Regions from separate parts of the Rhizobium sp. CIAT894 genome, predicted to be linked through region 1. Evidence: riboswitches for the same ligand, from Rfam matches in the RefSeq annotation. Region 1 holds a riboswitch; the other holds the start of a gene.
What was found. Region 1 has a riboswitch for FMN ahead of RHEC894_RS07870 (DMT family transporter). Riboswitches for the same ligand answer to the same signal wherever they lie in the genome.
Positions count from the first base shown of each region.

Region 2: linked by a shared signal. The riboswitch ahead of RHEC894_RS13750 (6,7-dimethyl-8-ribityllumazine synthase) and the one ahead of RHEC894_RS07870 (DMT family transporter) in region 1 are both predicted to bind FMN.

Region 1 is NZ_CP020947.1:1,579,166-1,583,829, reverse strand. It holds gene RHEC894_RS07875 (esterase-like activity of phytase family protein) at 1-559, opposite strand, end outside; gene RHEC894_RS07870 (DMT family transporter) at 655-1,554, opposite strand; FMN riboswitch at 1,647-1,801, opposite strand; gene hupB (DNA-binding protein HupB) at 1,942-2,217, opposite strand; gene lon (endopeptidase La) at 2,424-4,664, opposite strand, start outside.
Region 2 is NZ_CP020947.1:2,759,937-2,764,600, forward strand. It holds gene RHEC894_RS13730 (adenylate/guanylate cyclase domain-containing protein) at 1-513, opposite strand, end outside; gene RHEC894_RS13735 (hypothetical protein) at 784-1,008, shown strand; gene RHEC894_RS13740 (hypothetical protein) at 1,090-1,410, opposite strand; gene RHEC894_RS13745 (SRPBCC family protein) at 1,597-2,043, opposite strand; FMN riboswitch at 2,311-2,453, shown strand; gene RHEC894_RS13750 (6,7-dimethyl-8-ribityllumazine synthase) at 2,534-2,968, shown strand; gene RHEC894_RS13755 (VOC family protein) at 3,111-3,800, shown strand; partial or broken gene RHEC894_RS13760 (DUF1194 domain-containing protein) at 3,945-4,664, opposite strand, start outside.

The DNA of each region.
Region 1 (4,664 bases):
TCAGCTGGAAGACGACCAGATCGCCGGCCGGCATCTGCGGGATCTTGCCGTCGTTGACCTCTTCGTCGCGCTCGTTTTCGATCGCAATGGCGCCGAGCGTCTTGTCCTTGTTGAGCGCGATCGAATCCGGCTGGCCGCCGAGATCGCAGCTGTTTTCGATCGTCTTCTTCGCCACGTCGACGATCGAAAGGCGGCCCGAGGGCTTCGCCTTGCTTTCGGAGGTGTTGACGGCAACCAGCGCCTTGCCGGCGCTCGAGGTGATCGAGGTCGGTTCGCCGTCCATCATCAGCGCGCCGCCTGATTTCGGCGCCTTGGCGTCGGTAATGTCGATGAAGCCGATCGCGCCGAGCGGGCTGTCGCTATAGATCAGCGTGTTGCCGTCGTCGGTCGCGGTGATGATTTCGGCCGACGTCGCCGAAAGCTTGTCCTTGTCCGCAGGCAGGTTCTCCGCGACCGGGAAAGAGGCGATCCGGTTGAAGACCGGTTCGGCCGCGGCCGGAAAGGCAACGGATGCGAGAAGCACTGCAGCGAGCACTGCTTTGCGCGATGAAATCGTCATGAAATCCCCCATGTGTCGAACATTCGAAACATGAGTTTTCTGCGGGAGCGGCGTGACAGAGGCATGACAGCTGCGACATTTTGCAGCGGATCACCTCAGGCGGGTTTTCGCTCCCGGCGCATCTCGTTTCGCATGATGAAGAGTGAGGCGGAAAGGATGAGGGCCGCACCCAGCCAGAGGTAACCCGCCGGCGCATAACCGAAGAACAGCCAGCCGGCCAGCACATTCAGCGGCAGCTTCAGGTCATCGAAAGGCTGGACGTAGGCGGCATCCGCTGCGGCATAGGCAAGTGTGAGGAAATACTGCGCTGCGGCGGTCAACAGCCCCGCCAGCAGGAACAGGGCAAGGGTTGCACCCGTCGGCACGGCAAAGCCTGCCGCAAGCGCCAGACCGCCGTTTATCGGCGTCAGCAGAACGAGCAGCCAGACGGTGATCGTTTCCGGCCGTTCGATGCCCGTCAGGCTCTTGGTGATCAGCGACGAGGCGCCCCAGAGCAGCGCCGAGAGCACCGGCAGGAGTGCGGCCCAGCCAAAGCCGTCCGACCATGGCTGCAGGATGATCATCGCGCCGGTGAAACCGACTGCGGTCGCCGCCCAGCGGGCCGGGCCGACGCGCTCACCAAGGAAAAGCCGGGCGCCGAGAATGATGAAGAAAGGCGAGGTCATCACCAGTGCGATCGCCTGCCAGATCGGCACCGCGGCAAGACCGGCAACCCAGGCCTCGACGCCGAGTGCGGCAAGGGCGACGCGCGCGAGGTGGCGCCAGGGATAATGCGTCCGCATCGCCGCAAGCCCGAGCCTGCGAAGGAACGGCAACGAAAAGGCGAAGGCGAAGCCATATTGCCAGAAGGCTGCCGAGGCCGAGGGAAAGCCAAGCTTCATCGTCAGCCATTGGATGACGACGTTGAGAAGCGAAAAGGCGATGCCGGCAAGGACCATCCAAAAGGCACCGACGAGGGCGCGGGACGGCTCGACGGCAAGGGAAGTCTGATTCATGTCTTTCATCCAAACTACAGGACCAACATAAATCAGGACGCATGAGCCCCGAACGGGCGAGACAGGTATCCCCTGCCCTTCGCACAGCCGACGCTCATTCTCTTCCATCCGGACTATACCGTCGGCTCCGGAATCGCACCGGATCTGCTGACCCTTCCCCCGCATGGGCGCGGAAGCAGGCGCTCGCGGGCTTGGGCCGAGACCCTCTACCGCCGGTGGGGAGTTTCACCCCGCCCTGAGAACAGAAATCTCGTAGATCAAAGCCGGCGCGACGGCAAGACCTGCCAAAACAAAGCGAGCCCGAATCAAAAAGGGGTCCGGCCAAGCCGAACCCCTCTAAAAATCCTGCACAGCCGGTCTCGTTTACGGCTGGCGGATAATCTTAAATCAGCCGTTGACGGCGTCCTTCAGGCCCTTGCCGGGCGTGAACTTCGGCACGTTGCGAGCCGGAATGTCGACTTCAGCACCCGTCGACGGGTTGCGGCCCTTCGTTGCGGCGCGATGAGAAACGGTGAAGCTGCCGAAACCCGCGAGGCGGATGTCGCCCTTGTTCTTGAGTTCAGCCTGGACAACGTCAAAAACCGCGTCAACAGCGGAAGCCGCGTCAGACTTCGTCAGTCCTGCCTTTTCGGCGACTGCGGACACGAGTTCATTCTTGTTCATGTTTCCACCCCTTTCTAAATGGTATGAAACGACTCAATAGTAAGCTAGGCGCCGAATAGGTTTCATCAGGCCCGCCGGGAACCCAAAAGCCCTGCAAATCAAGGAAAAGCAAGCGCCTCCATGACGTTTTCACAAAAAAGGCTGGCGAAAACGCCAGCCTTTTTTCGTGTTTTGCTCCAATGGGGCATAAATGTGGCCCGGGCCATTCAATGCGCTATGGTTGCGCCTGTCTCATCAAGGCCTTCGACCGAAGTGATGACAGGCGTTTCCACCGTGCCGTCCCATTCGATCGGCTCCGGCCGCCGGATCAGCGCATGCTTGATCACCTCGCCCATGCGGGAGACCGGGATGATCTCCATGCTGTTCTTCACGTTATCAGGAATCTCCGCCAGGTCCTTGGCGTTTTCTTCCGGAATCAGCACCTTCTTGATGCCGCCGCGAAGCGCTGCGAGCAGCTTTTCCTTGAGACCGCCGATCGGCAGCACCCGGCCGCGAAGGGTGATTTCACCGGTCATGGCCACATGCCTGTTGACCGGGATGCCGGTCATGATCGAGACGATGGCGGTCGCCATGGCGACGCCGGCCGAGGGGCCATCCTTCGGCGTCGCGCCTTCCGGCACGTGCACGTGGATGTCGCTCTTATCGAAGCGCGGCGGCTCGATGCCGAAATCGACAGCGCGCGAGCGGACATAGGAGGCCGCTGCCGAGATCGATTCCTTCATAACGTCCTTCAGATTGCCGGTGACCGTCATGCGGCCCTTGCCCGGCATCATCACGCCTTCGATGGTCAGCAGCTCGCCGCCGACTTCCGTCCAGGCAAGACCGGTGACAACGCCGACCTGATCCTCGCCCTCGGCTTCGCCGTGGCGGAAGCGCGGAACGCCCAGATAGTCGGAGATGTTGGCGGCCGTCACGTGAACGGACTTCGTCTTGCCCTTGATGATCTCGGTGACCGCCTTGCGAGCGAGCTTCATCAATTCGCGTTCGAAGCTGCGCACACCAGCCTCACGAGTGTACTGCTGGCTGATCGCCATCAGGGCGTCGTCACTGACCGAGAATTCTTCCGGCTGCAACGCATGTTCCTTGATGGCCTTCGGCAGCAGATGCCGCTTGGCGATCTCGCGCTTTTCGTCTTCGGTGTAGCCGGCGATACGGATGATTTCCATGCGGTCCATCAGGGGTGCCGGAATATTCAGCGTATTCGCCGTCGTGATGAACATCACGTCCGACAGGTCGTATTCGACTTCCAGATAGTGGTCCATGAAGGTCGAATTCTGAGCCGGATCGAGGACCTCGAGCAGGGCCGAAGACGGGTCGCCGCGATAATCCTGGCCGAGCTTGTCGATCTCGTCGAGCAGGAAGAGCGGGTTGGACTTCTTCGCCTTCTTCATCGACTGGATGACCTTGCCGGGCATCGAGCCGATATAGGTGCGGCGGTGACCGCGGATTTCGGCTTCGTCGCGAACGCCGCCAAGCGCCATGCGGACATACTCACGGCCGGTCGCCTTGGCGATCGACTGGGCGAGCGAGGTCTTGCCGACGCCCGGAGGGCCGACCAGGCACAGAATCGGGCCCTTGATCTTGGTGGCGCGGGCCTGCACGGCCAGATATTCGACGATGCGCTCCTTGACCTTGTCGAGACCGAAGTGATCGGCTTCGAGGATCTTCTCGGCATTGTTGAGATCGGCCTTGATCTTCGACTTCTTGCCCCAGGGAATACCCAGCAGCCAGTCCAGATAATTGCGCACGACGGTGGCTTCCGCCGACATCGGGCTCATCTGGCGCAGCTTCTTCAGCTCCGCATCGGCCTTCTCACGGGCTTCCTTGGACAGCTTGGTCTTGGCGATGCGCTCTTCCAGTTCGCTCATCTCGTCGCGGCCTTCTTCGCCGTCGCCGAGTTCCTTCTGGATCGCCTTCATCTGTTCGTTCAGGTAGTACTCGCGCTGGGTCTTCTCCATCTGGCGCTTGACGCGCGAGCGGATGCGCTTTTCGACCTGCAGGACCGAGATCTCGCCTTCCATGAAGCCGAGGGCCTTTTCCAAGCGAGCCTTGACGCTGGTGGTTTCCAGCATCTCCTGCTTCTCGGTGATCTTGATCGACAGATGCGAGGCGACCGTATCGGCGAGCTTGGAATAGTCGTCGATCTGGCTGGCTGCGCCGACCACTTCAGGCGAAATCTTCTTGTTGAGCTTCACATAGCTCTCGAATTCGGAAACGACCGAACGCGACAAGGCTTCCAGTTCCACCGGATCGTCATGCGGTTCCTCGAGCACATGGCCGAGCGCCTCATAGAAATCCTCGCGGCTGGTATAGGTGTCGATCTCGGCGCGGGCGCGGCCTTCGACCAGAACCTTGACGGTGCCGTCGGGCAGCTTCAGGAGCTGCAACACGTTCGCCACGGTGCCGACGCTGTGGATCGCGGAAGGATCCGGATCGTCGTCACTGGC
Region 2 (4,664 bases), 1.2 Mb from region 1:
AGTCTCGCCAGTGCCGCGGGCAAGCGCTCCGGCCTGCACCCGGGCCGCACTGCGCCGGCCGAGATACGCTTCGAGCAATGCCGCCCGCGCCTCGCGCGCCGCAAGGGCTGCGAGCGGCGCCGCGGCAAAACGCGCGACGTCCCGCAGCCGGGCGGCGTTATCGGGAGCGAAAGCGCCGGCGCCAATGCCCGCCCAGCCGAGCATCAGCGCATCCTGAGAAGGCCCGATCCTCTCCTCCCACACCGGCCCGAGCCCGGCCAGCCAGTCACGCCCGGCATCGACGGGCGGTGCGGCGGCAAAAGCCAGCGCCTCGATGACACCCCCGGTCTCGGCCCGCCACAGCCAGGTGCGCCGCGCAATGATCGGATGCGGCACCGCAAGCGTCAGCGCCCCGCCGGCAAGCGGCAGGCCATCGGAAAGCAGCCGGCGCCCGAGCTCGGCCAGAAACGGTTCGGGACCGGGCGAAGCAGCCGCCTCGTCGACCAGCCAGGCAAGGGAGGAAGGCAGATCCATGCCCTAACATCGCATCAGCCCCGGGTGTGGGCAACCCCGGAGCATCCGCGCGCGGATGCTCCGCAGCCCGGCAGGACATCCCCGGATGTCCGGGAGGGCCTCCTCTCGGCTCTTGCACCCCTAGCCTCCACACAACCCTGTCAACCCCACTGCCAGACAAGCCTGTGGAAAACCGTTCACCACAGTGGAAAACAACGAAAAAACACTTTAAAATTGCGCATCTTTGATTCCATTATGCGCCAGCTTGTCATCTGCGATTGAGGGGTTGCGATGGGCACGACATTTTGGCCGAAAGATCCGCTTGACGGGAATGACATGACGCTGCTGACGTCGATCCTTCGGCGATGGTGCGCGCGCTATGAGATCGACTTCACCGCGGAGGAGAGCAAGCGCAAGGCGAAAGAGCTCGTCGAATGGTTCGAGTTCGGCGTCAAGGATCCCATCGAGCTCGAAGAGCTGATCGACGGCAAACACTGGCTCGTCAGCACGATCTGACTGCGGGAAAACTGCGAACTCTCATGAGAAAGGCCGGCGAAATATGGCGCCGGCCTCATCGATTCATATCTGGTCGAGACCTCAATCGTCCCAGCGACGGTCATCACGCCAGCGGCGGTCGCGGTCCCAGCGCCGCTCATGGCGCCAGCGCGGGCCGTCCCAATCCCCATGGCGCCGCTCCCAGCCCCAGCGGGGCGGACCACCGTAAAAAGCCACCGGCGGCGGGCGTCGCCAATTGCGCCGGCATTCGCCCCAGCGCGTCAGATGCCAGCCGCGGCCGCAGGCGTAGTCGACCTTGGTGATATTGCTCTCGACTTTGATCGTCGCGCTCGGCATCGCCTGCGCCGTACCGATCGAAAGGCTGCCAGCAAGCAAGGCAGCCGCGATAGAAAGTGCCTTCATAACGAACTCCAATTCAATCCAGCCGTGACCACCCTAGGGCTGCCAAATTGAACTGGGGATGAACTGCGCGTTCATGTTTGAGGATGAAAAACAGCGCTTCCGGCCGGCCGACGCAATGCCGCCAGGCCGTCTTTTTCAGTGGGTGGCAGGCGCTTGCGGGCGCGGTGGCGCCCTTGGGAAAACCGTTCATTTCCTGCCGGAAAAAACATCGGGACCCGGGTCGCGCCCGGCTGCAACCGTAGTGAGCCGGCCGAGGTAATGCGTCCAGCCTTCCTCATGGCCGGCGCATTGTTCGGCGCTCGGCAGGCCGCTATGGGTGAGCTTCAGCAGCGTTCCATCGGGCTGCTCGATCAGGTCGATCTCGACCAGGCTCGAGCCCGGCGGCACCACGTCGCTGCCATCCCAGCCGAAGCTGTAGGCAAGGCGATGAACCGGCACCACTTCGCGAAACGAGCCGCGCGCAAAGCGAGCGCCGGTGACGTTGACGAGATAGAGCCCGCCGGGCTGCGGCTCGACCTGAGCTTCCGTTCCCATCCAGCGCAGAATCTTTTCCGGGTCGGTCATCAGCGCAAACACGGCCGCCGGCGGTGCTGCGATATGCGCTTCGCGGTGAACGACGAAAGCTTCTGGCATCATGATCTCCCATGGTTGCTGCCCTACCTCAATGAGGCGGAGCGGCATGCTGTTTCGACATGGATGTCCTCAGCAGGATCATGTAGGCGGATGCGCGCACTCAGCAAGGGCGATGGGGCACGCATCCATCCGTCGCCCACGCACCCGCCTTGTCCTTCGAGGCCCCTGCGGGGCACCACAGGATGAGGCTCTCTTGGGGTTGCAACCCGCACCCATTCCAAAACCATCTTCCCCTATTGCCAGCCGGCCGCCTTGCCCCTATTGTCGCGCCGTTCTCAGGGCGGGGTGAAAGTCCCTACCGGCGGTATGCAGTTTCGATTGCGAGCCCGCGAGCGCCTTCTTCGGAAGGGTCAGCAGATCAGGTGAGATGCCTGAGCCGACGGTCATAGTCCGGATGAAAGAGAACGTGCGTTGCTGCTGCGCCTCCGGGCCGGCTGCGGATGCTCGTGATCGCCTTGGGTGACGTGTCTGTACGCCAAAGGAGATGACTATGACACCCACCCGTTATGCCTTCGTCAAAGCCGGCTGGCACGCCGATATCGTCGACCGTGCGCTCGAAGGTTTTCAACAGCTTGTTCCCGCCGAACAGATCGACGTGTTCGATGTTCCCGGCGCCTTCGAAATGCCGCTTCTGTCGCGCGATCTTGCCGCAAGCGGGCGCTATGCGGCCGTCATCGCCGCCGCCTTCGTCGTCGATGGCGGGATCTACCGCCACGAATTCGTCGCCCAGGCCGTGGTCGATGGCCTGATGCGCGCCGGCATGGATACCGGTGTGCCGGTGCTGTCGGTCTCTCTGACGCCGCATCATTACCAGGAAACCGAGCATCACACGCAGATCTACCGCGCCCATTTCGTCGAGAAGGGCCGCGAGGCGGCGCGCGCCGCTCTGATTATCGGCAAGACACGCGCCGCTCTTGCGGCATAGAGTCTGCGCAATTGACGGCGGGATCGGCCCGCCGTCTTCTCCCAACAGAAGAATTGATTCGACGCCCCGCCTGCGCTGTGGTCCACTCGACCCCGACATGTATCGCCATTCTTAATGCGTCCAAACCTCAAGGGAGCTGAAGATGAGCAATGCAATGCACAGTGAAACCCCCGCCGAATCCGTGAGAATGCGACCGGTCGACACCAAGCTCGAAGTGGTCGTCATCCCCGTCTCCGACGTCGACCGCGCCAAACGTTTCTACGACGGTCTGGGCTGGAGGCTCGATGCCGATTTCGCCAACGATGCCGATTTCCGGGTGATCCAGTTTACTCCGCCGGGCTCCGGCTGCGCTATCATCTTCGGCAAGAACGTCACCGCCGCCGCTCCCGGCTCCGCGCAAGGGCTCTACCTCATCGTCTCCGACATCGAGACCGCCAGGCGCGATCTTATCGCCCGCGGCGTCGAGGTGAGCGAGGTCTTCCATGACGCATCGGGCGTCTATGCCGGCAAGGACGAGCCCTATCTCTTCGGGCGCCTGCGCATTGCCGGCCGCGACCCCGAACACCGCAGCTACCGCTCCTTCGCCTCCTTCAAGGATCCCGACGGGAATGGCTGGCTGTTCCAGGAAGTCACCGCCCGCCTGCCTGGCCGCATCGACGCCGACGAAACGGCCTTCTCGACCTCGAACGACCTTGCCGCCGCACTGCGCCGCGCCGCCCAGGCTCACGGCGAACACGAGAAACGAAACGGCGGCAAATATGACGAGAACTGGCCGGACTGGTATGCCGAATACATGGTTAGCGAACAGGCCGGCAAGCAGCTGCCGTTGTAGGTGGCGGCAGGCGCCGGGAGCACCCGCCTCGCCCTTCGAGGCCCCTTGCGGGGCGAGGCTTCTTTCCTTACCGGCAGGCCAGAGGGGGTGCCACACGGCACGCCCGCTCCTCTCTCATCCCAAGACGCGCCCTTGGCCCGCATCTCACCGGTAGAACATATCCCGCCACTGCTTCTCGCCGATCAGGCATCCGTCAGCGGCCCGGCGCCGGCGACCCTCTCCATCGTCGGCGGCGGGGACAGACCGCTGATCTCCAGCACCAGCTTGCGGCGCACGGCGATGGCAAAATCCTCGATCTTGTGGACCGGCAGCACGAAGGCGCCGGGGCCGCCGATGACGCAATCGGCGTAATATTTGTCGAGCCCGCCGGGCGCATCGGAAGGGCGCAGCATGATGGCCAGCCCATTGATGATCATGCCTGACGCCACCGCCTTGTCGCGGACAGGCGCGACGGCGTCGCCCGAGTTGTTCGGGCCGTCGCCGGAAACACCGATCACCTCGCGCCTGCCCTGGAAGGGACCTGTGGCAATCATACTGGCGCCCTGGTCGATGGCGGTCGAGATCGAGGTTCGCCGCTGGGTGCCGATCGGCCGGGCGTCGAGTTTGTCGGCAAAGGCGATCGCATCCGCTTCGGTCTCGATCACCTGCCAGTCGATCACCGATTCCTGGACGACATAGCCTGCCCATTCGAAATAGCTGATGGCGATGCGGCCGGTGAGCCCGTTCTTCACCGCATCGATGAATTCCTTGTGCTTGAGTGCTTCGACATAACCCTCGCGCTGAATGCCGATCTCCTCGACATCCATCGACCGCGAGGTGTCGACGGCAAGCACCAGCGTGACGTCGACTTCGTTGCCGCCGGCA